DNA from 3 places in the Paenibacillus sp. 01T424 genome. Region 2 is predicted to be linked to each of the others. Evidence: riboswitches for the same ligand, from Rfam matches in the RefSeq annotation. Region 2 holds a riboswitch; each other region holds the start of a gene.
The links. A riboswitch is a leader RNA that binds a small molecule or an ion and turns the genes downstream of it on or off. The one in region 2 is predicted to bind cyclic di-GMP.
Positions count from the first base shown of each region.

Region 1: linked by a shared signal. The riboswitch ahead of AC1DPK_RS20925 (SpaA isopeptide-forming pilin-related protein) and the one ahead of AC1DPK_RS29790 (EAL domain-containing protein) in region 2 are both predicted to bind cyclic di-GMP.
Region 3: linked by a shared signal. The riboswitch ahead of AC1DPK_RS16775 (anti-repressor SinI family protein) and the one ahead of AC1DPK_RS29790 (EAL domain-containing protein) in region 2 are both predicted to bind cyclic di-GMP.

Region 1 is NZ_JBFTPZ010000028.1:88,216-95,848, forward strand. It holds gene AC1DPK_RS20915 (sensor histidine kinase) at 1-296, shown strand, start outside; gene AC1DPK_RS20920 (response regulator) at 304-1,032, shown strand; gene AC1DPK_RS20925 (SpaA isopeptide-forming pilin-related protein) at 1,198-2,787, opposite strand; cyclic di-GMP riboswitch class II at 2,819-2,902, opposite strand; gene AC1DPK_RS20930 (hypothetical protein) at 3,148-3,609, shown strand; gene AC1DPK_RS20935 (ATP-dependent helicase ComFA) at 3,804-6,047, shown strand; gene AC1DPK_RS20940 (ComF family protein) at 6,044-6,925, shown strand; gene AC1DPK_RS20945 (TIGR03826 family flagellar region protein) at 7,040-7,456, shown strand; gene flgM (flagellar biosynthesis anti-sigma factor FlgM) at 7,565-7,633, shown strand, end outside.
Region 2 is NZ_JBFTPZ010000055.1:27,118-34,750, reverse strand. It holds gene AC1DPK_RS29805 (nucleotidyltransferase domain-containing protein) at 113-958, shown strand; gene AC1DPK_RS29800 (methyltransferase domain-containing protein) at 999-2,264, shown strand; gene AC1DPK_RS29795 (metallophosphoesterase) at 2,270-4,855, shown strand; cyclic di-GMP riboswitch class I at 4,972-5,057, shown strand; gene AC1DPK_RS29790 (EAL domain-containing protein) at 5,142-7,633, shown strand, end outside.
Region 3 is NZ_JBFTPZ010000020.1:96,701-104,333, forward strand. It holds gene AC1DPK_RS16745 (lasso peptide biosynthesis B2 protein) at 1-179, opposite strand, end outside; gene AC1DPK_RS16750 (lasso peptide biosynthesis PqqD family chaperone) at 195-503, opposite strand; gene AC1DPK_RS16755 (aldolase) at 507-1,430, opposite strand; gene AC1DPK_RS16760 (paeninodin family lasso peptide) at 1,524-1,667, opposite strand; gene AC1DPK_RS16765 (lasso peptide isopeptide bond-forming cyclase) at 1,682-3,622, opposite strand; gene AC1DPK_RS16770 (helix-turn-helix domain-containing protein) at 4,028-4,360, shown strand; gene AC1DPK_RS16775 (anti-repressor SinI family protein) at 4,375-4,536, opposite strand; cyclic di-GMP riboswitch class II at 4,553-4,636, opposite strand; gene galE (UDP-glucose 4-epimerase GalE) at 4,830-5,879, opposite strand; gene AC1DPK_RS16785 (right-handed parallel beta-helix repeat-containing protein) at 6,003-7,633, opposite strand, start outside.

The DNA.
Region 1 (7,633 bases), on a different contig from region 2:
ACCGCTTAGTTCAGGAAGCTTTTACCAATGCATTAAAACATGCGAGCGCTTCACATGTAATGCTCGAGATTAACTATCAGCCACAGCATATTTCACTCGTAATTCAAGACAACGGCGTTGGATTTAACAGCGATTTAATCGAGCAGGATGCTACTCGAAACGCACATTTTGGATTGGTAGGGATGAGAGAACGCATTGAGCTAATAGAGGGAAGGATGGATATAGACTCAAATCCCGGTAGAGGGACGAAAATTATAATAGATATACCTACTACTGCCGAATCTAGAAAGGAGTAAGATGATGATGATCCAAAGAGCTGCAAGCAATGTGAATACAATCAAAATTTTACTTGCGGATGACCACCAGCTGTTTCGTGAAGGACTTAAGCGGATTCTAAATATGGAAGACGATCTTGAAGTTATCGGCGAATGTGGTGACGGCATTCAAGTTTTGGAGTTTTGCAATCATACCATTCCTGAGATTGTCCTGATGGATATTAATATGCCTATAGAGAACGGTGTCGTGACGACTGAACGATTAAAAAGTATGTTTCCTGATGTTAAGGTTATCATTTTATCTATCCACGACGATGAGAGCTATGTATTCGAAACCCTTCGTAAAGGGGCTACGGGTTACCTTCTGAAGGATATGGAGGCAGAATCGCTAATTAACGCCATTCGTTCCGTTGTCCAAGGTCATGCCTATATCCATCCTAAAGTGACAGGTAAGCTTATTAACCAGCTTCGCCGTATGACGTATTTGGATGAGATGGGAATTGTCTCAGGTGCTGCAGCTGCTCAGGAACCGGGAGTTAAGTTCGTTGCTGGCGATGAAAGCCCATTAACACGCCGTGAGGCAGAGGTGTTAAGGCTTATGGCAGAGGGCAAGAGCAATAAGCTTATTGGAGAGTTTTTATTCATTAGCGAAAAGACGGTTAAAAACCATGTGAGCAGCATTTTGCAAAAGATGGAAGTTGATGACCGTACGCAAGCTGTTATCCAATCGATCAAATATGGATGGGTTACCCTGTAGTAGCCTTTTTGATCATTACTTACATATCGAGCAAACCCCCGTATCGGTTGATACGGGGGTTTTTGTTTGCATAAAAGGTTGCCTTGCGATGGTTGTGTAAAAGAAAAACACTCCTAAGCTGTATAAAACCAGCCTAAGAGTGCGTGGTGAAACATATAATCTTAACTATTTTCTTTGTTTTTGTCTGCGAAGAGAAATGAATCCCGCTGAAAGGGCAAATGCCCCGATGAGATAATAAGGAACCGGACTGCTTTCGCCTGTTTTTGGCAGAGTAGCAAGCGGGACTTGATCTTCATCTACAGCAACAACAGGATCGATTGGCGGCTCGCCTTCTCCACCTTCAGTAACTCCTCCAACAGGTGGATCTTCATCATCAATTTCAACAATAGGTGTTGCTTCAGGTGATGATGTAGGTGTTGTCGTTACTGTAGTTGTTGCAGTAGGCGTGTTGTTAGGCGTGATCACAGGTGTGGAAGGTGGTGTATTGTTAGGTGTACTCTCAGGTGTAGGAGTTGGTGTAGCTGTAGGCGTGCTCTCAGGTGTAGGAGTTGGTGTAGCTGTAGGTGTGCTCTCAGGTGTAGGAGTTGGTGTAGCTGTAGGCGTGCTCTCAGGTGTAGGAGTTGGTGTAGCTGTAGGCGTGCTCTCAGGTGTAGAAGTTGGAGTAGCAGTAGGTGTCGATGACGGTGTTGGAGTAGGCGTAGAGCAGGTTTCGCCTTCATTCACAAGCGAAAGCTCTTTCTCCTTGCCCCAATGGATCTTCAGCGTATTAGGTACAGCTTGTGGATCAGTTGGGTTGACGAGCTCCGTATTCGTTGAAAAGCTTACGGAACCTTTTCCAGGTATTACGCCGTTTCCTGTTTGAGTGGAATTCGGAATTTCCCATGAATAAGAAACCTCGATGTCACTCTCGTTGCTTACTTTCCATGTTCTTGTTTTATTTGGATCGGCGGAGCAGGCTGTTTCAAGTTTGAGCTTAGCCGTATTGATAACTGCTTTTTGCACAGAGTTATCTGTGGTTACTACGATCTGCTGGGTAGCCACTAAATCGGTGGTAAAGCCATCTAAGGTTAATTCTTTTAGTGTATAGGTACCGATAGGCAATTCGTTGAATTGCAAAATACCGTCACTATTGGTAACACCGCTTTTGACTAATTTACCGTCTTTCCAAAGCTCGAAGGTAATGCCTGCATGTGGAGCGCCCTCGACATCATTTAAATGTTTATTGATGATGATACTACCCGTACAGCTGTTCGAAAGCTTTAGATTCCATGCTAAAATTTTGTCACCATGAGCGCCGGGACCTAATGTCTTAATTAAATCTCCGCTATAGATATCTAATTGATAAGGCAAGCATCTTGGAATGTTAATCGTAACGGAGTAAGTACCTGCTTTTGGATATATAATAGACTGTCCCTCAAAAAATGTTTGCTTGTTGTATGGAATGGTTGTATCGCCGGGTCCAGGTGCCCAGTCAGCAGGGCCTTCATAGCCGGAGAAGCTGACTCTAACACAATCTTTTAACGTCTGGAACGTAGCGGTAGCTGTTCCGTTATTATTGACTACGATATTGGAATGCGTGGCAATGACATCCTTGCGATCCGATGAGTACTGTGGACAGCTATTCTCATCTACGAGTGCTGCAGCATTCGTACCTTGATTGCTATCACCTTCGGCCATGGCAATGGAACTAAGCGACAACGAAAAAATTAATAACAGAGCCAGGGCTAAACTGATTTTTTTCCTAAAATAACGCATCTTTCACTCTCCTCTTAGATACGTAGTGGGGTTCCAAGAGGGCCGGTTACACTACTAGCTCCATATAATCCAAGTGTCCAATTGTAGATTATACTTCATCGCTTCCCTAGTTATTTTGATTGTGAAAATCCACTCTCCCTTTCTATATGCGTGCACCGGTTAGATATGCATGCTTTCATATTAAAATGATAACATGTATTGGAAATTGCTCAAGGGTGTTTCTTTGTCAGAAAATGACTAATAATCATCATAAAGCAGAATATATTTTTGGCATAACACACATTTTGTCACCTTGTCCCTTGATTGCGGAACCAGTGGGCTCTTCATGGCATATAGTGTCACAAAGAGGAGGTGGCCGCCATGTTTGAACTTCTACTTCTTGTTATTGGCTGTTATGCTTTGGCTGCATTGTCGGTGCATCTGGCGTATCGAATTTGGCGAGGGCGCCAGCAATCCAGCAAGCATTATGTGCTCGTAGCTGACGTTCAGCAAAACAATATGGAATGGTATGTACGTTCGCTGTTTTCTTTCTCTCGGCGAATGGGGAAAAATGTTCGTTTGACGATCGTAGATCAAGGGGTTACAGAGGAGACACTGGCTATTGTTGAACGATTAGCTAGAAGGGGCGATGAGGTCAGGATTCACTCTAATGGATCTAATCCGTTGTCTGGAAGCGAAGACGGTAAGCGCTCTCAAACAGAGGGTGTGGATGGAACTCAGCTGCTGTGGCTGCTTCAAGCAGAAGGAGTTGTGTCGCTTTCTGATCATGCGGTGCTAATTGATTTGCAAAATCCGACAGATTTGTCGAAAATGCCATTTTAGTATATACTCTACGGTAATGAAATAGTCGGAGTGAAGCACACTCAATAACGCAAATGCGTTGTTGGGTGTGCTTTTTTTTGTTTACCGTGCTTGCCAACATCATTCTCCTTTTGTCTGGGAAGGGAGAGGCTATAGTTAACTTAACAGATGAATAATGAAATCAGTTCTATAAAGTGTCGAGGGAGCGAATAGAGATGAAGGCACAATTGTATGTTGTGAAAGTGAATGGATGCTGGCAGGCTCGACTTACCATCAAGGCAATGGTGGATAAATACTTCTGGATGCATGGAGCGTTTGGTGAAGCGGGATTCTTGAACAACGAGATCGCAGAGGAGGGATGGCTGCTAAAAGAAGAACTGCCGCTCGGGGATGCGTGCGTTGCAGTGGAGCTTTGGGATGCGGCTATAAAACGTGGCAGTGTCGGCAGAAACGGTGCGAGTAAAAGCTTAAATGAAGGAGGACGAAATACTGATTATGAGGCGATTGAGTTATTGGCCGCATGTGCGGAGGAAGCAAAAGCTGATGGGGCGAGTGGAGATGCAGCAGCTGGCGGGTTGAATAGTAGTAATCAGAAATCTAGCGAGCTGGAGAGAAATTATCGGAAATACAGTGGTGGAGTAGAGCAAGCAGTTCATAATGGCAAGATTAGTTTGGGGAGTCGTTGGCGCTTTTTGGGTAGTCGAGGGAAGCGGAAAGGAGCGTTGGCGATAGAGAGGCTTTTTGGTTTAGTGGAGAGGTGGGAGAAGGTAAGGGGCGCTGTGGTTGGGGAAATCGGAGGAGAAGCGATTGCGAATAATGGTGAAAAGCGTAGCAGCGCTAAGGGTTTGGGTGGCGAGGAGGCGGGAGTTTATAGCGCTGAAGAGCTGGGAGAGTTTGCGGCAGGAGCGAAGCTTGCCGCGGGTATGCTGCAGGGACGTGCGCTTTTGCGAAGCGAGGCGCACGCCCTGTTGTCTAGCGCAAGCTGTCCCGGTGCCGCGTCAAGCTGGAGAGAATTGCTCCAGCTTGCTTCGCTGCTCGGGCAGGTGCGCCTGAGCGGATCAATAGCCGCCGTGGGTGGCGGGCGATTGGACGCTTTGGGGCGCCGCAGGCGGGAGCGCAGCTGTTTGCGCTGTGGGAGCGGCGAGGCGCAAATGCACCGCACGGCATGTGCAGCGTGCGGGCGGCACTGCGCCTATTGCATGGCGTGCATTGGGATGGGGCGAAGCCGGGAATGTGAGCTGCTTATTACGGGGCAGCGCGCGGGGTTGAATTGGGCAGAGACGACGGTTCGCGGCTCTGGTAAGGGGTTGAGGCCGCTGACGTATGAACAGCGGCTTGATAAATGGGGGCTTAGCCCTGCGCAGACAGCTGCAGCAGCCAAGGCGCTGCAGTTTGTGGAAGAGCCGCCGATAGACGCGGCATTGTCAAAGCTGGACAAGCAGCGCCAGATGAGAGAGTTTCTTCTTTGGGCTGTAACAGGAGCGGGCAAAACGGAGATGATTTTTCCGCTTGTGGAGTCTGTCCTGCTGCGCGGCGGGAAGGCGCTTATTGCCACACCGCGCCGTGATGTGGTGATCGAGCTTGACCCGCGTATTCGGAGAGCTTTTCCTAAGGCTTCAGTCGTAACATTATACGGTGGTAGTGAGCAGCGCTGGGAAAGCGGAGATATTACACTTGCGACAACGCATCAGCTGATGCGGTTTTATCAAGGCTTTGATCTCGTTGTAGTTGATGAACTGGATGCGTTTCCTTTTGCGGGCGATCCACTGCTGCATTTTGCAGCAGACAAAAGCTGTGCGCCAGGTGCTGCTCGCTTGCTGCTGTCTGCTACGCCGCCTAGTGAGCTGCAAAGAGCAGCAAAACGCGGGAAGCTGCCTCATGCAAGAGTACCTGTTCGTTATCATCGTCATCCTCTTCCAGTGCCCAAGCTTCTACAAACGCCTACAGTAAAGCAGATGCTCCAGCACCGCAAGCTGCCGTCAAAGCTCTTAGCAGCCATGCGGTCATCCCTTGATCGAGGCGCTCAGCTGTTTGTATTCGTGCAGCAAATTGCTCAAACCGAGCCTATGGCGGCTTTATTGCGTGCTGCTCTTTCAAATGCTGCTGTTGCGGCAACCTCTTCACAGGATGAAGAACGAACAGAGAAGGTGCAGCGTTTTCGCTCGCGGGATATACGAGTACTAGTCACAACTACGATTTTAGAGCGGGGCGTTACTATCCCAAAAAGCGATGTCTATATTCTTGACGCAGACGGAAGGCTTTTTGACGAGGCTTCACTGGTTCAAATGGCTGGAAGAGCAGGCCGCTCTGCGGATGATCCATTCGGTCGTGTGTACTTTTGCAGCCATGATCGCAATCGCCCACAGCTGCAGGCGGTACGCCACATTCAAACGATGAACCGCATGGCTCGCAAGCAAGGCTACTTGCTCCCCGCATCAAAAGGAGGCTCGCCAAAATGAACGTCTCGCCAAGAGCATGGCTGCAGCGTCTACAATCCGCTTTCACCACATCCGCGCAGCTGCTCGCTCCAACGTCTGCCGCATGTCTCCTATGCGGTAAACCGCAAAGCGAGGCTCGCAGCGCGAGCAGCTACAACCACGCGAAGCTGACGACCCAGCTTCGCAATTCCCTTTGCGGAGCGTGCCTCTCCGCAATACCATGGCTGACCCGCATCGCCTGCCGTAGATGCGGGCGCGGCATCCCATGCGAAGACTGCATACGTCGTCCGCATGGCGCATTCATATGCAACCGCAGCGCGGTTCATTATAATCAAGCCATGCGAGCCATGCTCGCCTTGTACAAATATAGGGGCAATGAGCAGCTTGCTCCTTTGCTCGGGGATATGCTTCTGCCTCCATTCGAGGCGATGACCATGGAAATCATTCAACAGTTTATCGTGGCAAGCAGCAGCAGTCGTAAACCAAAAATATCGATTGCAGACTGCTGGGATGCTGTTACCTACGTTCCTGTAAGTGAAGAACGAGCAGCTGATCGGGGGTTCAACCAAGCGGAGCAGCTCGCCAGCCATATCGCGAGGCGTTTTCAGCTTCCGCTTTTGGAATTGCTCATTCGTTCGCGACATTCAGAGAAGCAAAGCTTCAAAACACGCACCGAAAGAATGCGCGATACGCAATCTCTTTTTGAAGTGAATACGAATTTGAGCTTATTAGCCTCTGAATCCCATAGCAAAAAGCATCTAAACGATAGAGCTATTCGTATACTTTTAATCGATGATATCTACACAACTGGAAGTACGGCAGAAGCCTGCTCAAAGGCTTTGCATTGTTATACGGAGCTTCCACTCGATATCTATATTTTGACCTGGGCTCGTTCATAATTCAGCTAGGCTGATAGATCTAATAATTAGATTGATAGTGAAAAAGTTAATGCTATCGATTAGAATGTAACTAATAGCTAGTATGGTTTTACAAAAAAAGGAGGGCTCAGAGCGATGAACCTAGATAATTGTCCTCGCTGCGGTAAGCTTTTTGCAAAAAACTTTAGAGACGTGTGCCCGGCATGCATGCGTGAAATTGATAAAGAGTATGAGCTTTGCGCAAACTATTTGCGTGAATTTAGAGGCTCAATTATTACTGAGGTATCAGATGCTACTGGCGTTTCGATTAAACAAATTACGAAGTTCATACGCGAGGGACGCATCTCCATTATGAATGCACCTAATATGTCATACCCTTGTGAATCATGCGGAACTCTGATTCGTGATAATCATCTTTGCGACAATTGTCGCAATCGAATTGAGAAGGACAAGAAGCAGATGTTCCAAGACATATCGCGAAAAGAAGATTTAAAAAGTGCTTACAAGCAAACGGGTGTTTATAAAGGCTTAGAAAGATACAATGATAAATGATTTAAGTTAATATTTTGATGACTATAAAATTTCACTTGACTGAAGCCGATAATACTTGTAAAGGTAATCGGCTTTTTTAGTTCCTGTAAATAATGAGGTGGGTAAACAATGAAAATAAATGAGACGAATCGTATCGGAGCACTTAATCCATACCAGAAGCATTCGGAGTCCAGAGTA
Region 2 (7,633 bases):
AATTTAAGCAAAGAGAATAGCTCCACTCCTCGGACCCGTTGTTTGGTATTTGAAGGGAAGCGTGTACTGACCTCGTGTTAGCTGCATTGCTGACTATTCTTTTTCCTAGACTATGGACGATCTTGTCCATGGTCTTTTTTTTTGCAAGAAGAAGCTGAGTAAAGGAGTGTCTAGAATGACCAACATACATGAAAATATTTTGCTGGAACTGGGTAAAATCGAGCGGGAGGAACAGGTTCGCATCGTTTACGCGTGTGAATCAGGAAGCAGGGCTTGGGGTTTCCCTTCTAAGGACAGCGATTACGACGTGCGATTTATTTACGTCAGGCCGGTGGAATGGTATTTATCGATATTTGACAAAAGAGATGTAATCGAACGGCCTATAAGTGATCTTCTCGATATTAACGGCTGGGATTTGCGCAAAGCGCTTAATCTGTTTCGCAAGTCGAATCCGCCTCTGCTCGAATGGCTGCAATCACCGATTCCATACTTTACGAAATACTCAGTAGCCAAACAAATCCAAAGTGTCTCTCCGTTATCTTTCTCGCCGAAGTCGTGCATGTACCATTATCTCCATATGGCTAAAGGGAACTACCGAGAGTATCTGCAAGGCGAGCAAGTGAAAATAAAAAAGTATTTTTATGTGTTAAGGCCGATTCTTGCTTGCGGCTGGATTGCGAAGTACAACTCGATGCCTCCAAACGAATTTGATCGTTTAGTAGAGGCGCTTATTCCTGAGCAGAGCGAGCTGAGGGCTACGGTTGAACAATTGCTGCGCAGGAAAAAAGCGGGCGACGAGCTCGATTATGAGCCTAGGCTGCAAGTTATTAACTCCTATTTGGAGGAGCGAATGGTTCATTTTGAACAAATCGCACTCGAAATGGGTCAAGGGGGAACTGCGCAGGACAATCAGCTTGATGACTTGTTCCGCAGAGCATTACAAGAGGTTTGGGATTAAATAGTGTTGCTTTTAATTGATAAGTAAGGGGAAGTTAAGGATGGCTATCGTGCAAGTGAAATCGACGAACCCAAGCTTTTCGTTCGTCATTAGAAAAAACCCGGGGTCAGGCATGCTGCTGCGCGCCGTTCGCAAAGGAATGGCCTACGGCTGGTATACCGATGAAGCAACCTTCAACGTTTATTTTAAGGATGCCGACAATGAGGTTTCATACAAGCAGCATAGGCAGGACCAATTTGAGTACCTCAATGTATCGCGATATAATACGCCGCTCTTTGTACTGGGAGCGATTAATGAATTTTTTGCAGCGCCGCTTAAAGCGCAGCATTCGAGTGACACGGAGCAATACGAGCATACCTTCCATATCAATATGATTCATATTGAGCTCTTGCGTTATATTCATTTTTTTGAGAAGCATCTTACCGACTATACATTTGAAGCAGTACATCTGGCGCATAAGAGCTATTCGCTTACCATTAAGACACATAAATCGTTATATGAGCTTATGCATGTCGTTAGTGTGCTTTGTCTCTTCCTTTCGATGTTCAGCGACGAATACATCGATATTTCTGATGATGTGTTGATTAAATATGTGAAGAGTATCCAAATTATCGACGCGCCCTTTTATATACGAAGCTTGTTTGCCCGCAATTTTCTAGCTTCAAGAGACCGGTTCAAGAAATATAAAGAAGAGCTGGAGAAAACAGATCGTTATGCGGTTCAATTGGCCTTCGGCGGGACGGCTCAGCAGCGGAGAAGCTATATCGGAAGTGTGCTTCCGTTCAATAAGGCCATTCTCGATGTTGGCTGCGGAGAAGGCTTCTATGCGATTCCATTTGCATCCAAAATTGAAGACAGCTACTACGCGGTTGATATCCATGAGCCGCTGCTAGAGGTGGTAGAGCGGAAGGCGAAAGCAAAGGAACTGGACAACATCGCTACCTTTCCTTCCATTGAACATTTTCTAGAGGCTTATAACGGCGAGCAGGTGGATGTCATTTTGACCGAGGTTATTGAGCATATGAGTCTAAATGAGGCAGCTGTTCTGATACGGCAAATATGCGAACATGTTGATTTTGATTATTTTGTGCTGACAACACCTAATGCAGAGTTTAATGCTTATTATGAGCTGGAAGACTTCCGGCATGATGACCATAAATGGGAGCTTGGGCGAGCGGAATTTCAAGAGTGGCTGCTCGAAACGATTAAAGATCAATCCGTGGAAAGCCAATATGTCGCAATCGGCGATGGAGTGAACGGTATACAAACGACGCAGGGTGCGATTTTGCGGAAGAGGAGAGAGTAGCGTCAATGGAAATGAGAACGAGAGTCCATACGATTTTTATGCTGATTGGCACGACGGAATGCGGGAAAACAACCTTTGCAAATGAAGTGCTGATGCCGCAGCTGCGATTTAGGGATGACAGCAAGGGCATGAATGCGAACGTGCAATATATTTCATCCGATAGCATTAGACAAGAGCTTCTAGGCTCTGATTATGATAAATATGATCAAATCATGCTTGAAGCGAGCGATCAGGCTTTCCGCCTTTTGTTCGAGAAGCTGCGGCTGGTCACTACTTTCCCCATCAATGCGGAATTTGTTGTCGTGGATACAACAGGTTTGTCGGAGGATTTCCGGGCGAGAGTGAGGGAGGTTGCAAAGGAAAATAACTACAACCTTGAAGTCGTGCTGTTTGATTACAAGAAGCGGGATGATTATTATTCATCGGAGCGTTCGAAGAAACTGATAACGAGCCACATTAATCGTTTGCGCAAGGACGTGCTTGGTTCGCTCTCGAGGGAGAAATATAGCAAAGTTCATAAGGTGCGGGCTAAAGATTTTTATTCCCCTATGGATAAGGTTGCGAATCCGGATTATAAGATTATAATCGAGGATGCTGCTGAGTATTTGGACGTTTTTTTACCGCTGGACCAGAAGACGATTATCGTCGGTGACGTTCACGAATGTGTGGATGAGCTGAAGGCTTTGCTCGTTAGCCATGGGTTTCAACTAGAGGGCAATGTATTGGTTGAGACAGGAAAGGTCAGCGGTACAAAAGTATTGCTCGTTGGAGATTGGATCGATAAGGGAAGCCGCACTAAGGAAATCATTGATTTCCTATATACGAATCAGGATAAGTTTTTGTTTGTGCTTGGCAATCATGAAAACTTCGTCCATAAATATATGCGTGGTGAAATCAAAGGTGTGGAAGAGGAGCTGCTGCATGCCTACTTCGATTCGACTGAGGTGCTGAGAGGCGATGCTGAGCTGCTTCAGAAGTTTAATCATCTCGTATCGCTGTCGAAGCCTTTCTACAGAATGGTAGGAAAATCAGGACCATCCTATTATGTGACTCACGCGCCATGCGAGAACAAATATATTGGCAAGCTGGATGTGAATTCGATCCGTCATCAGCGCAATTTTAGACTCGACCGATCGGCGCCGATTGAAGCACAGCTTGCGTTTCTGAAGCGGGATGCAGCAGGAAACCAGCCGTATCATGTTTTTGGACATGTGGCTGCTAAACAAACATTTCGGATCAGAAATAAAATCCATTTGGATTCAGGCGCAGTTCACGGCAATCTGCTAACCTCGGTTTCTCTGTCGGTGAAGCCGACTTTCAAATCACAGAAATCGGCAATAGCCGGCATGGAAGGCGAGCTTCCTGCTCTCTTCAAAGAGGAACGCAAAGTATCGCTGCAGGAGCTGGATGATGATGAAGCCCGCAGATTGCAGTATTGCTCGCGCAATAAAATTAACTTTATTTCAGGAACCATGTCTCCTGCAGATAAGGATGAAGCGGCGGGTGAGCTGGAATCGCTGAGGAAAGGGCTGAACTATTTTATGGAGCGCGGTGTTAAAGAGGTCGTGCTGCAGCCCAAATATATGGGATCACGCTGCAATGTTTATTTGCATGCAGATATCGAGCAATGTTTTGCAGTGAGCCGCAATGGGTACAAAATAAATAAGGTTGACCTAACCGCTGTTTATGAGCGACTGCTGCAAAGATTCGGAAGCTACATGAAGGAAAACGATATATCGATGCTTCTGCTGGATGGCGAGCTTTTGCCATGGGAGGCGCTGGGAGAAGGTCTCATCGAAAAGCAGTTTAAGCCAATTGAGAAGGGGCTTGAGACAGAGCTTGCATTCCTGAAGGCGAATGGATTCGAGGAAGCGTTCGGAAAGCTTGCGCATGATTTCAAGGAAAGTGGTTTTGAAAAGGATCAGTTTCACCTTAGCAAAGGGGCTATTAATGAGAAATATGGCCTAGCCGTCTACCAAAACTTTAAACATGTTCATTCTATTCTTGAGAAAAACAGGCCAATTGATGAGCATATCAAAGCATATGAAACGTATAAGAGGCAGCTGGAGCTGTATGCCGAGGCTGGGGAGCTTGAATACAAGCCATTTTCGCTGCTCAAAATCGTATACGTAGACGGAAGCGAGCAGCTGCCAGCGTGGAAAACCTCGGAGATGTATCGTTTCCTCTCTGACGATCCATTCATCACGCTTGTTCTGTCTGATGCGGAGAGCTATGAGCTTGCAGAAAAATATTTCTACACGCTTACGGTAGACAATCATATGGAAGGTGTCGTGATTAAGCCGGAGATGCCTCAGCCGTACACGGTTCCCTATATGAAAGTGCGCAATAAGGAATACATGTCTATTATTTACGGTTATGATTATAGATTTCCGCACAAGTACAATAAGCTCATCAAGCAAAAAAATATTACGCAAAAGCTTCGTACATCATTTAACGAGTACCGGCTAGGACAGCATATGCTGGCGATTCCTTTTGCTGAAATTGCTCCAGAAAACGATGGATATCAAGCGGCTGTTGCGAATCTTTTGTTTGAGGTTGCCAAAGAGAAGGAAATAGATCCTAGATTGTAAATCATCAATATACCAAACCTCCCAAAATGGGAGGTTTTTCTACATCATTCGACCTATTATGAAATTGGTTATGGTATATATCGGAATAATATGGAATACTGGTATATGTAAAAAGTCCTAGTAAAAAGCAAAGTTGTCGAAAGACAATGACGCAAAGCCAACAGGCCTAAAGGAAATTTCCAAAGGTGGCTGGGTTGCCAAAAGGATGAGTGATAACATACCTATATCCTCTCCTTAAAAACTTCAGGTTACCGCCTACGTTATGAATAAGAGGGGATATTTAGCAATGAAACAAATGATTAAACGTTTTAATGGCAATGTTAATGTTGGTAGTTTTAATATTGTTCAAAAGTTAGCTAATTTAGGCTACTGGGAGTTTGACCATATTCGCAGAGAAGCATCCTGGTCGAATCAAATGTTCGAAATATATGGTATGAAATCTGATTTCTCGATGACGATTGAACAATTTTTTGAGTTCGTGCATCCCGAAGATCGTGAGCGCGTTAATGAGCAGTTCCACCTTGCAATTGAATCAAAAAAGGAAAGCGTTTCCGAGTACAGAATCGTTCGTCAGGGCGGTGAAGTTAGACATGTGGTGGAAAACATTACGTTCATACGGAATGCCGAAAACGAGATATTGTTGACGATAGGCATGATTCAGGATGTTACGGAAAATAAAAAAATACAGCATCGCCTCACACTAGAAGAGCAGCTTTATAAATCGATATTTGAAAACAATCCTGATGCTGTCTTTTCTTTAGACGCACAAGGGCGTTTTTTGTCATGCAATTCAGTGCTTGAGCAACTTTTTGGATATACGAAAGAGGAAATTATTAATGATAGTTTTCATAAATTTGTAGATGCCGCAGCGCTGGATAAAACGATTCAATATTTTGAGCAAACGGTCAAGACGCTGAATCCTCAAAACTATGATACGACAGGCATTACGAGAACAGGGCAAACGGTCGAATTTAATGTGACCAATATTCCAATCATTATTAATAAAAAGCTTATCGGTGTCTACGGCATTGCCAAGGATATTACGCAGCAAAAAATGATTGAGCAGTCGTTGACTGAGACCGAATTAAAATACCGCAGTATTGTCGAGCAATCCATTGTCGGTATTTTTGTCGCGCAGAAAAACAACTTCGTTTATTCAAATGATCAGCTCAATAAAATGTTCGGTTATGACTCCTTGATCGGTATGGATATTATACAGACGATTCATCCCTCAGACCGTGAAGCCGTCGTTAATCAGCTAACGAAGTTACAGGAGGGGCAGTCTTTATCTAATTTCTGCCACAGAGCCATTAAACAAGATGGGACGAATATTCATTGCGAAGTGCACTATAATCAAGTGTCAAATATGGGTGAGCAAGCGATCGTTGGCGTAGTCCTTGATATTACGGATCGAAGCAAGGCTGAGGAATTAAATCAATATTTGGCTTACCACGATTATTTAACGGAGATGCCAAATCGCAGAATGTTTGAAGACCAGCTAGATAAGCAGCTAAGGGTAAGCGAGTATTTTAAGCAGAGGCTGGCGATCATGCTGATTGACGTGGATCGTTTCAAATATGTAAATGATACGCTGGGGCATCCGATTGGGGATGAGCTGCTGAAACAAATCGCCTTCCGATTGATGAGCAATTTACGTGATGGCCAAACCGTATTCCGACTTGGCGGAGACGAATTTGCAATTATTATAGCTGATGTAAAGCAGCAAAACGAAATTAAGGATATGGCAGCTACTATTATTRGGCTTATCAATGAGCAATTTTTGATAGAAGGATATGAGCTGAATGTAACTGCAAGTATTGGAATCAGTCAATCGCCTGGCGATGGGAGCTCGGTGGAGCAGTTGATGAAAAATGCGAATGCGGCTCTTTATCATGCGAAGTCCAGAGGCAGCAACCAATCACAGTGCTATTCCGCTTCTTTAAATGTGCAATCATTCAAATTATTTTCACTCAGCAATGATTTGCGTAAAGCGCAGGAAAGAGGAGAGCTGTTCCTTCATTATATGCCTCGCGTACATTCGCAAACGATGGAAATTGTTGGCGTTGAGGCGCTGCTGCGCTGGAATCATCCGGATTGGGGATTGGTTGCTCCGTCTGAATTCATACCGATCGCAGAGGAAACGGGGCTTATTGTATCGATAGGAGAATGGGTGCTTCGCGAAGCCTGTATGCAGCATAAACGGTGGCAGAGCTTAGGCCTGCCTTCGGTTACGCTGTCGGTTAACTTTTCGGTGCAGCAGCTTCTTCAGCAAAATATATTGCATACCATCGATCAGATCATCGAGGAGACAGGAATTTCCCAAGATCGATTGGAAATTGAAATAACGGAAAGCTCCTTTATTAGCAATGAGAATGCGGTGACTGAATTGCTGCTGGAGCTGAAGAAAAGAAAAATCAAAGTATCGCTTGATGATTTTGGAACCGGCTATTCCTCTCTTTATTTATTGAAGCGCTTGGCACTCGATACGATCAAAATTGATCGGTCATTTATCGAGGAGTTGATGACGGATCGTAGAAATAAAAGCATTATTGAATGCATTATTCAATTGGCTGGCGAACTGGGCATGCAGGTGGTGGCCGAAGGTGTTGAAACGAAGGAGCAGTTCAACTATTTACGCGAGCAGCGATGCGATGAAATCCAAGGTTATTATTTCAGTCGTCCAGTAGAGCCGGACAGCATCGTACAACTTTTGAGCCGAAGATCTTGTAAAGAGCCTGCTTTATTTATGCCAAGTAAAGAGGTGCTCGTTAATCGGAG
Region 3 (7,633 bases), on a different contig from region 2:
GCTTCAGCATCACTCTCCGTTTCTTTCATGTATTGCCCAAGAGTAGGAGCGATTTTAGAAAACGGCTGAATTAGAATCCGTATACGAGCGTATCCTAGTAATAATGTTGCCTCTATTAATAGAAATAGTGTTTTGAAATCCAATGAAAACAATGCTTTTAATTTCATCAACTTCCCCATGACATCACCATATATTTAATCTTTTATATAAACGAGTCGTTCTTCAAGTAGATGAGACAAAAAAGAAAGCACTTGCTCTTCACACACTTCTCTAGCAACATCAAATTCTTGAAGTAAAGCTTCAACTACTTCTGATACCGTTGCAGGCTGTTTAATCAGATTCCATATTTGGCTGCCCATTACACCCAAATTATAATATTTACCATTCTCAATACTCAAAATCACCTTTTCTCCGCCCATATCACTTACAATATTGTTGCTATCTTGCATAATCAGCTGCTGTAACTCTAATGTTTGAATCGTAATTGCTTGGCTCTTTGTCATCTTCTAATCCCCCGTAGATATGGTTTGTAAAACGAGTTCGACAAGCTCAGGAGCGGTAAACCTTGCGATAGGTCTTTGCACCTGATAAATAGGCAATTCCTCAGCGAGTAAGGCAGATTTAGTGAAATGCCACCGCGTTAGTCCTAGCTTTTGCACTAAAAATTGTCGATATGTATGTTGAAATAAGAGGTCTAGGCGAGCAAGTTTATGAACAGGAACAATTGACACCTGATCTGATTCCGTTATTACAAGCTCGAATATCCCTCCAAGCGGCAATACATTAGAACAAAAGTCTGCCTCGATTGGAAGACAAAATTTATTCTCTCTTCCATAAATAGATCGAAGTTCTTCGTTGTTTACACCAAATGCGTCTAAGCTTTGCTGCCATAGCTTTTGCTGCGGGTAAGCTGGGATAACTAATGGCATTTGATCTAAGGAATCCCGTGTCACAGCAATAATATCATCACTCAAGAGCGAATAACCCCGTCTAATAAAAGCTGAAGCTAAAGTCGATTTCCCAGCACCGGAATGACCAACGAATGCATAAGCTTTACCATTGATGGCAATTGCACTTCCATGCAACGGGTACATGCTGCGTTGAAATAGCAGTGCACCAATACAGGTACCGAGAACATAAATTCTAATCAGATCATCATCTGCACCTTTATTAGGTGATATGATGATCTGATTACCATTTTGGATCCGAAAAACTCCCGCGTCCGGCATATTTACTGTTACAACGTTTTTCTCAACAACAAAATCATAAGGCTCCAGTTCAATCATTTCTGTAAAAGAGCTATCGATTAGAATTGTTATGTCTATTGGCTTACGGTCTCCTAAAATAGGAGTCAATTCCGGCAATGGAATTTCGCTCTCGATCGTTAGTCCAAACGCACTATACACCTTTTTCGTTCCCGTCAGCTGCAAGGTCCTCACTCCATCAATTTCCTTAGTAATAATTAGAAGGTCCTTATACTACTTAAGTATAAGGACCTTCTTCTTCATAACACACATAATTCCTTAGCTAGTAAAACGTGGGTTTTCAGACCATTTACCTGGTATATAAGCCTCATCAGTAAGTGGACCGTTTTTAGTAGAAGCCGCAGTCATATGTACATGAAGGACCTCTAATTCAGGTTTATTCCATTGTTTTTTCGTTTGCATTTTGTCACCTCCCTTCAATTCAATTTTATAAGAAAGCGATAAACGATTAGGCTGCGCATCAATAATCTGTAATTCGGATCAAGCGCAAGCTTAGATTGAGCACCTTGCTCAATTTGTGCTAGCGCTGATTGGATCACATTGCAATCAACAAATTGCATGAATTCTCGATCTTGGCTCATTTTTCTCAGCTCATCTGTGAATGCTTGCCATTTGGGACGCATACGATGAACCCAATCCGCTCCCTGCACTCCTCTTGTGCGCTGATTCAACCTTACACTGTCGGGCAATAAATTATGAGTTGCACGTCTTATCAGGGCTCGATCCATTCCATTCTGAACGTACTGATCCTCTGGTAGTGACAAGCAAAAACGAATGACTCGTATATCATTAGTGGGGTCTCGCTTCCATAATGAGTGTCTTAATGAAAGTTTTGTCGAAAGCGTATTGCCTGCATTCCAATGATAGACTTCATCAAAATGGCTTCTTCTTTCATCGTACACATTTTTGGCTGCAAACCATCCAGAAGCATCAATTCCATATTCACTAAGCCGATTAAATACATCGGTCCTTTTGGCGAAATCGGGATGAATAATCATAGGATAATGATAATTTTCTCCAATGGGGCGCAATTGATCTATAAAGGGGAAAGCAGTACGGCTTACATTTGAAAATACATGAGCACGACCAGAACCGATATTCAGACTATACTGACGCATTTCTCGAAGCAGCTTGATCCATCTCATTTTTTTCAACAATGTGGCGTAATAAGGAATGGCATCTCCCCACGAGATTGACAAATTGCCTCTGCCACCATTAAGCAGCACACCAACTCCTTGCTCCTCTGCTTTCTCAAACATTCCTTTCATCCAGAAAGAATTCTCGAAAAACTTATAAGGCATTTCCATAATATTTAGAAACCCGTCGATTTCGGAGTAAGAATCTCTCCCTTGAAAATCTAGGTAGTGCTCTTCAATACCTCCCACATGCCCAACAGTCGATTCAATAAGTGGTCTTTCATTAGTCAGCATTGATTTGGGTGTATAATCAACAAAGTCGCTTGTAGGTACGTAGCTGAACGTGTGCAGACTTTTATTTTGCGGTCGCAATGCCTTTGAAGCAAAGCCAACAATAGAGCCTGAATCCAAACCGCCGCTAAGCTGTGCTCCGACATTACGATGTGTCCGCAGCCTTGAAGTAACAGCTTGTTGAAACACATCCTGAAATGCCTCAACATACTCATCATTTGATTTAAAGCGTACGACTTCATCTGGTCTCAGTTGGTGATATCTTGCAAGAGTAATTCGTCCTGCAGTTATCGTTATCGTATGAGATGGAGGGAGCTGCTCAATATTCCGATAAGCCGTCTTGGATGCATCCGCAACGTCAACCATGCCAGAAATAGCCAGAAACTCAGCAAGCCATTGTTCATTTAACAATCTCTCCTTACCCAGCAATGTAAGTAAGGGTTCAATTGTTGTACAAAAGGCAACACGCTCATTATTTCGATGATAATAGAGCGTGCGACCTCCGGAGAAGTCTCTAGCACCAAACAGCTTTTGTCTTCTACAATCCCAGATTAGGAAGGCGTAATCACCAGCTAAATAAATAGGTGTTCTATCCCCCCATTTATCATAAGCTAATAAAATTAGCTCGCTATCCGTCATATTTCTTCTTAATTGCTGCTCTACTCCGAGTCGGTTGAATAATTCTATGCGGTTATCAATAATTGCATCTGCAGTTATAACAAGCCCTCGTTCATCATCCAAAAAAGGATTACGTTCATTGATCGACTCAGGTGTAATCCATTGATTATGACAACCTAAAAATATATTATCGTCATGCCAAGCTTGAGCTGTATTACATGGAAACTGAGAAAGTGCCTCCATTAAAGCATCGCCCTGCTGCCATGCCAAACTTTCCTTGCCGGTATGAAAAACTCCTGCGATGGCGCTCATCGTGGCCTCCGGGTGGTCATCGAATTTGTTTTATTAACGTACTTGTTTCAAAAATTAGGCATTTGTTTTTAGTTCTTTATAAAGAACATATTTGAATATTACACCTGAAATAAACCTTTGTCAATGACTTTTCTACGATAAACTGCAAAAAATTCATAGTTTTTGTTCTTTATTAAAAACAAAATGTCGATTAGTTTTTCGCCTGAGTATTTTACAATAAAAACATTTTTTTCAACTCTACATAGTACTCTTATAAATAAAAAAATAACCACTCATTATTAAAATAAGTGGTTTTAATGTTTGAATAAAAAAATAAGTGCGTTATAGCTAACAACCTTTCGTAATTAAGAATAATTCGTTATAATAGAAATAGTCTACAACGATGTGATAACGGAGGAATTTGTTATGATTGGAGAACGCATTCAACTGCTGCGCAAGAGAAATGGCCTATCCCTTACAGAGTTATCCCAACGGGCGGGCGTCGCTAAATCTTATTTAAGCTCCATTGAACGAGGGCTCCAGCAAAATCCTTCGATTCAATTCCTCGAAAAGGTAGGCGCCGTATTGAATGTGACGGTTGAAGATTTTTTAAATACCGATGAAAAAAATGATCGCAAACCCGACAATTTAGACAACGAGTGGGCTGATTTAGTAAGAGAAGCTATGGCTTCCGGTGTGAGCAAAGATCAATTTAAAGAGTTTTTAGAATTTAATAAATGGAAAATTAAGCGCGAATAGCGCTTTTTCCACTTTTATACAGCCGTTACTTGCACATCATTATCCTTACTTTCTTCAAGACAAAGCAATACTTTCCTTACTTCGTCCTTGCTGAATCCCAAAGAACGTGCTTTCATGATTAATGTTACCCATTCCATATCCAATTCCTGAATATCTTCTGCTTTAGCTAGTACCATCTTCCCATGTCCCCCATTCATTTCAGGACGGTTGCACCACTGACTCCATGCGTTTAAGGTGCCCAGATACTAAACGCATTTCAACGTCTCCCATGCTTGTCATTCGTTTATAGATGTATTATAAATCACCACAAGTGCGCATACTGTCGCTTCATGTCTCACAAAAATGATAGATAATTACATTTTTTGTCGAATTTATTTAAGTAATGTTAAACGGAACGAGAAATAGGTAAGAGCTATCAACAGACATAGAAAACAGACCTAATTGTATTTAATTATTACTCAGCTTTTAATTATGATGTTAATTCTTTAATGGAATCTCTAGTGGTCTCTTCCTCATAACCATTTGGATTCAAATATTGCCAGCGCCATGAGTCAGCGCACATCTCCTCTATCCCAAGTGTCGCAACCCAATTCAACTCCGCGTTTGCAAGCATCGTATTTGCATAACAAATGGCAATATCTCCTGGTCTACGATCTGTAAATGAATATGGAATACTTCGTCCCGATACCTTCTCGAATGCATTAATCATCTCTAATACACTATACCCGCGCCCAGTTCCGAGATTAAATATATCCACACCTGATTTGTTCATGATTTTTTCCAGTGCACATAGATGTCCTCTCGCAAGATCCACGACATGAATATAATCCCTTACGCCTGTGCCGTCTATGGTTGGATAGTCATCTCCAAAAATATTAACTTTTTTAAGCCTGCCTACAGCTACCTGAGATATGTATGGCATAAGGTTATTAGGAATACCATTAGGATTCTCGCCAATTCTTCCACTTTTATGTGCACCAATTGGGTTAAAGTATCGTAAAATTGAAATCCCCCATTGCTCGTTAGACTCCGCTAAATCCTGTAAAATTTGTTCTAGCATGAGCTTTGTTCTTCCGTAAGGATTCGTTGCTCCAAGCGAAGAACTTTCTTCAATCGGCACATGTTCCGGTCGACCATATACCGTTGCAGAGGAGCTGAATACAAGCTTATGAACACCATACTTCTTCATAACCTCACACAGGATTAAAGTGCTAGTAATATTAGTGTGATAATAAGACAGTGGCAATTGCACAGATTCACCTACTGCCTTCAATCCTGCAAAGTGAATTACTGCATCAATTGTATGTCTGGTGAAAACACCTTCAAGTCCGATTTGATCCATTAGATCCATTTGATAAAATGTAAAGGCTTTGTTTGTAATTTCTGCAACTCTGTTTAATGAGATGTAGCTGCTATTTGACAAATTATCAACAATAACTACCTCATACCCTGCTTCAAGAAGTTCCACACATGTATGACTTCCAATATAACCTGCTCCACCCGTAATTAAGATAGCCATTTCATTGACCCCTCTCAGCCTTCATTATAAGAAAAGTATTTATTCTTTATTAAGAACACTATATGGAATAAAATCCCTGCATCTTGAAAAACTACAGGGATATATTTTCTTCTTTCACTTACGCTATACAGTACTTCCCAAATCCGAGATATCATCTAGCCAGATATATGGCGCAGTACCTGTCACGGTTACTCCTCTAAATACAGATTTCGTAATAATTGCAGATTTATTTTGTCTCAACCAATTAAAGTTGATTTTACTATTATCAAAAAATGAATGAGAAATGACTGCTTTTTTGTTATTATCTGCTTTTCCAACTACAGCATTAATAAAAGTAGTTCCTGTTACAAGCGAATTTCCATCCATGACGAGTCCAAGATTTTGAAACAATCCATTTCTTAGTGTATTCTGTCTCATATATTTAGTATCACTTGAACCTAGCTGAATATCAGTACTACCTAAAAGAGGAGTCTTTGCACGAATAAATTCACTATTGCTGATATGGCAACCCTCAAACCTTGCAGAGCCTTCAATAAGAGTTAAGCCCTCTACAACTATTGGACGTCCTGCATAATCTTGCGGAACTAATATAGATACATCATAATTTTTCACTGTTACATCCTTGATAACAGCTCCGGCTGCTAATAAATTAAAGTTCGGAGTTAACGAATTATCAGAACGCCAATCTCGTTCAACGGTTATATTGGATAGATAACATCTGCCATAATTATATCTACCCAAGTTAAATCCCGTAACACCCGCATCCTTAAAAATGACTGGCACTCCACCTTGCGATTCAGATACCTGAAACCCTAGTGAAGTAACATTTACGGTATAATACAGCTTATCTGTACTTATGCCTGTCGGAATCTTACCGGACCATTGCTCAAACGATACTTGTGCTCCGTTACCCATAAGATGAGGTGATTTAAATGTGAATGTGCCTTTAGCAACATCAACAGCAGGTGATCCAAAATAACCATACACGCTTGAACCATATACTAAGCCGTTTTTAACCTGACAATTTTGAACAACTGCTCCCCTTACATCCAGCAGTCTTAAATTTCCGTTTCGAATAACAGCTCCGTTAACAAAGTTATCTCCCTGTACCCATAACTCACACCCATCAAATGAATTATTAATGTATTTGACATTTGCGAAATTCGGATTTGAGCTAACACCTCCAATATTAACGCCTTCAAAGGTATTTCCCTCTATCAAGAGATTTGTACCATCGGCATTAACTAGATGTCCACGTGCATTATTATAAATATAATTATCTTGTATAAATATGCGATAATTAAGCTCAAACCCATTAGGACGATCTGCTGTTTTATACGGAATATTGGTTTCACTGTACATTGATTCGATATCGATTCCGAACATGGGCGGTGTACCGTTTCTAAAATTAGTTGTTACACCATCGTCATCATAGCCAATATGATGAATCTTATTTCTGTAAATATGAGTATCATTTGAAGCACAGATAGAAATTCCTTGTCTTCTGCAATGATGGATATGACAGTCATGAATAAGAACATTTTGACCCATCTGTTCCTGCGTATATAAGGTAGGATCAAGCTGATATTTCTCATAACCCGTTAAAATTCCATCGCCGGTACAATTTGAAATCTCCATATTGCTTATTTCTATATTATTGGATCCAAACGATCCGATCCCGTACCCGCTTTCATGCGTATAAAATGAATTATCAACCTTAGCCCGAATATCCGCAATTTGACTATCTGTTAGAG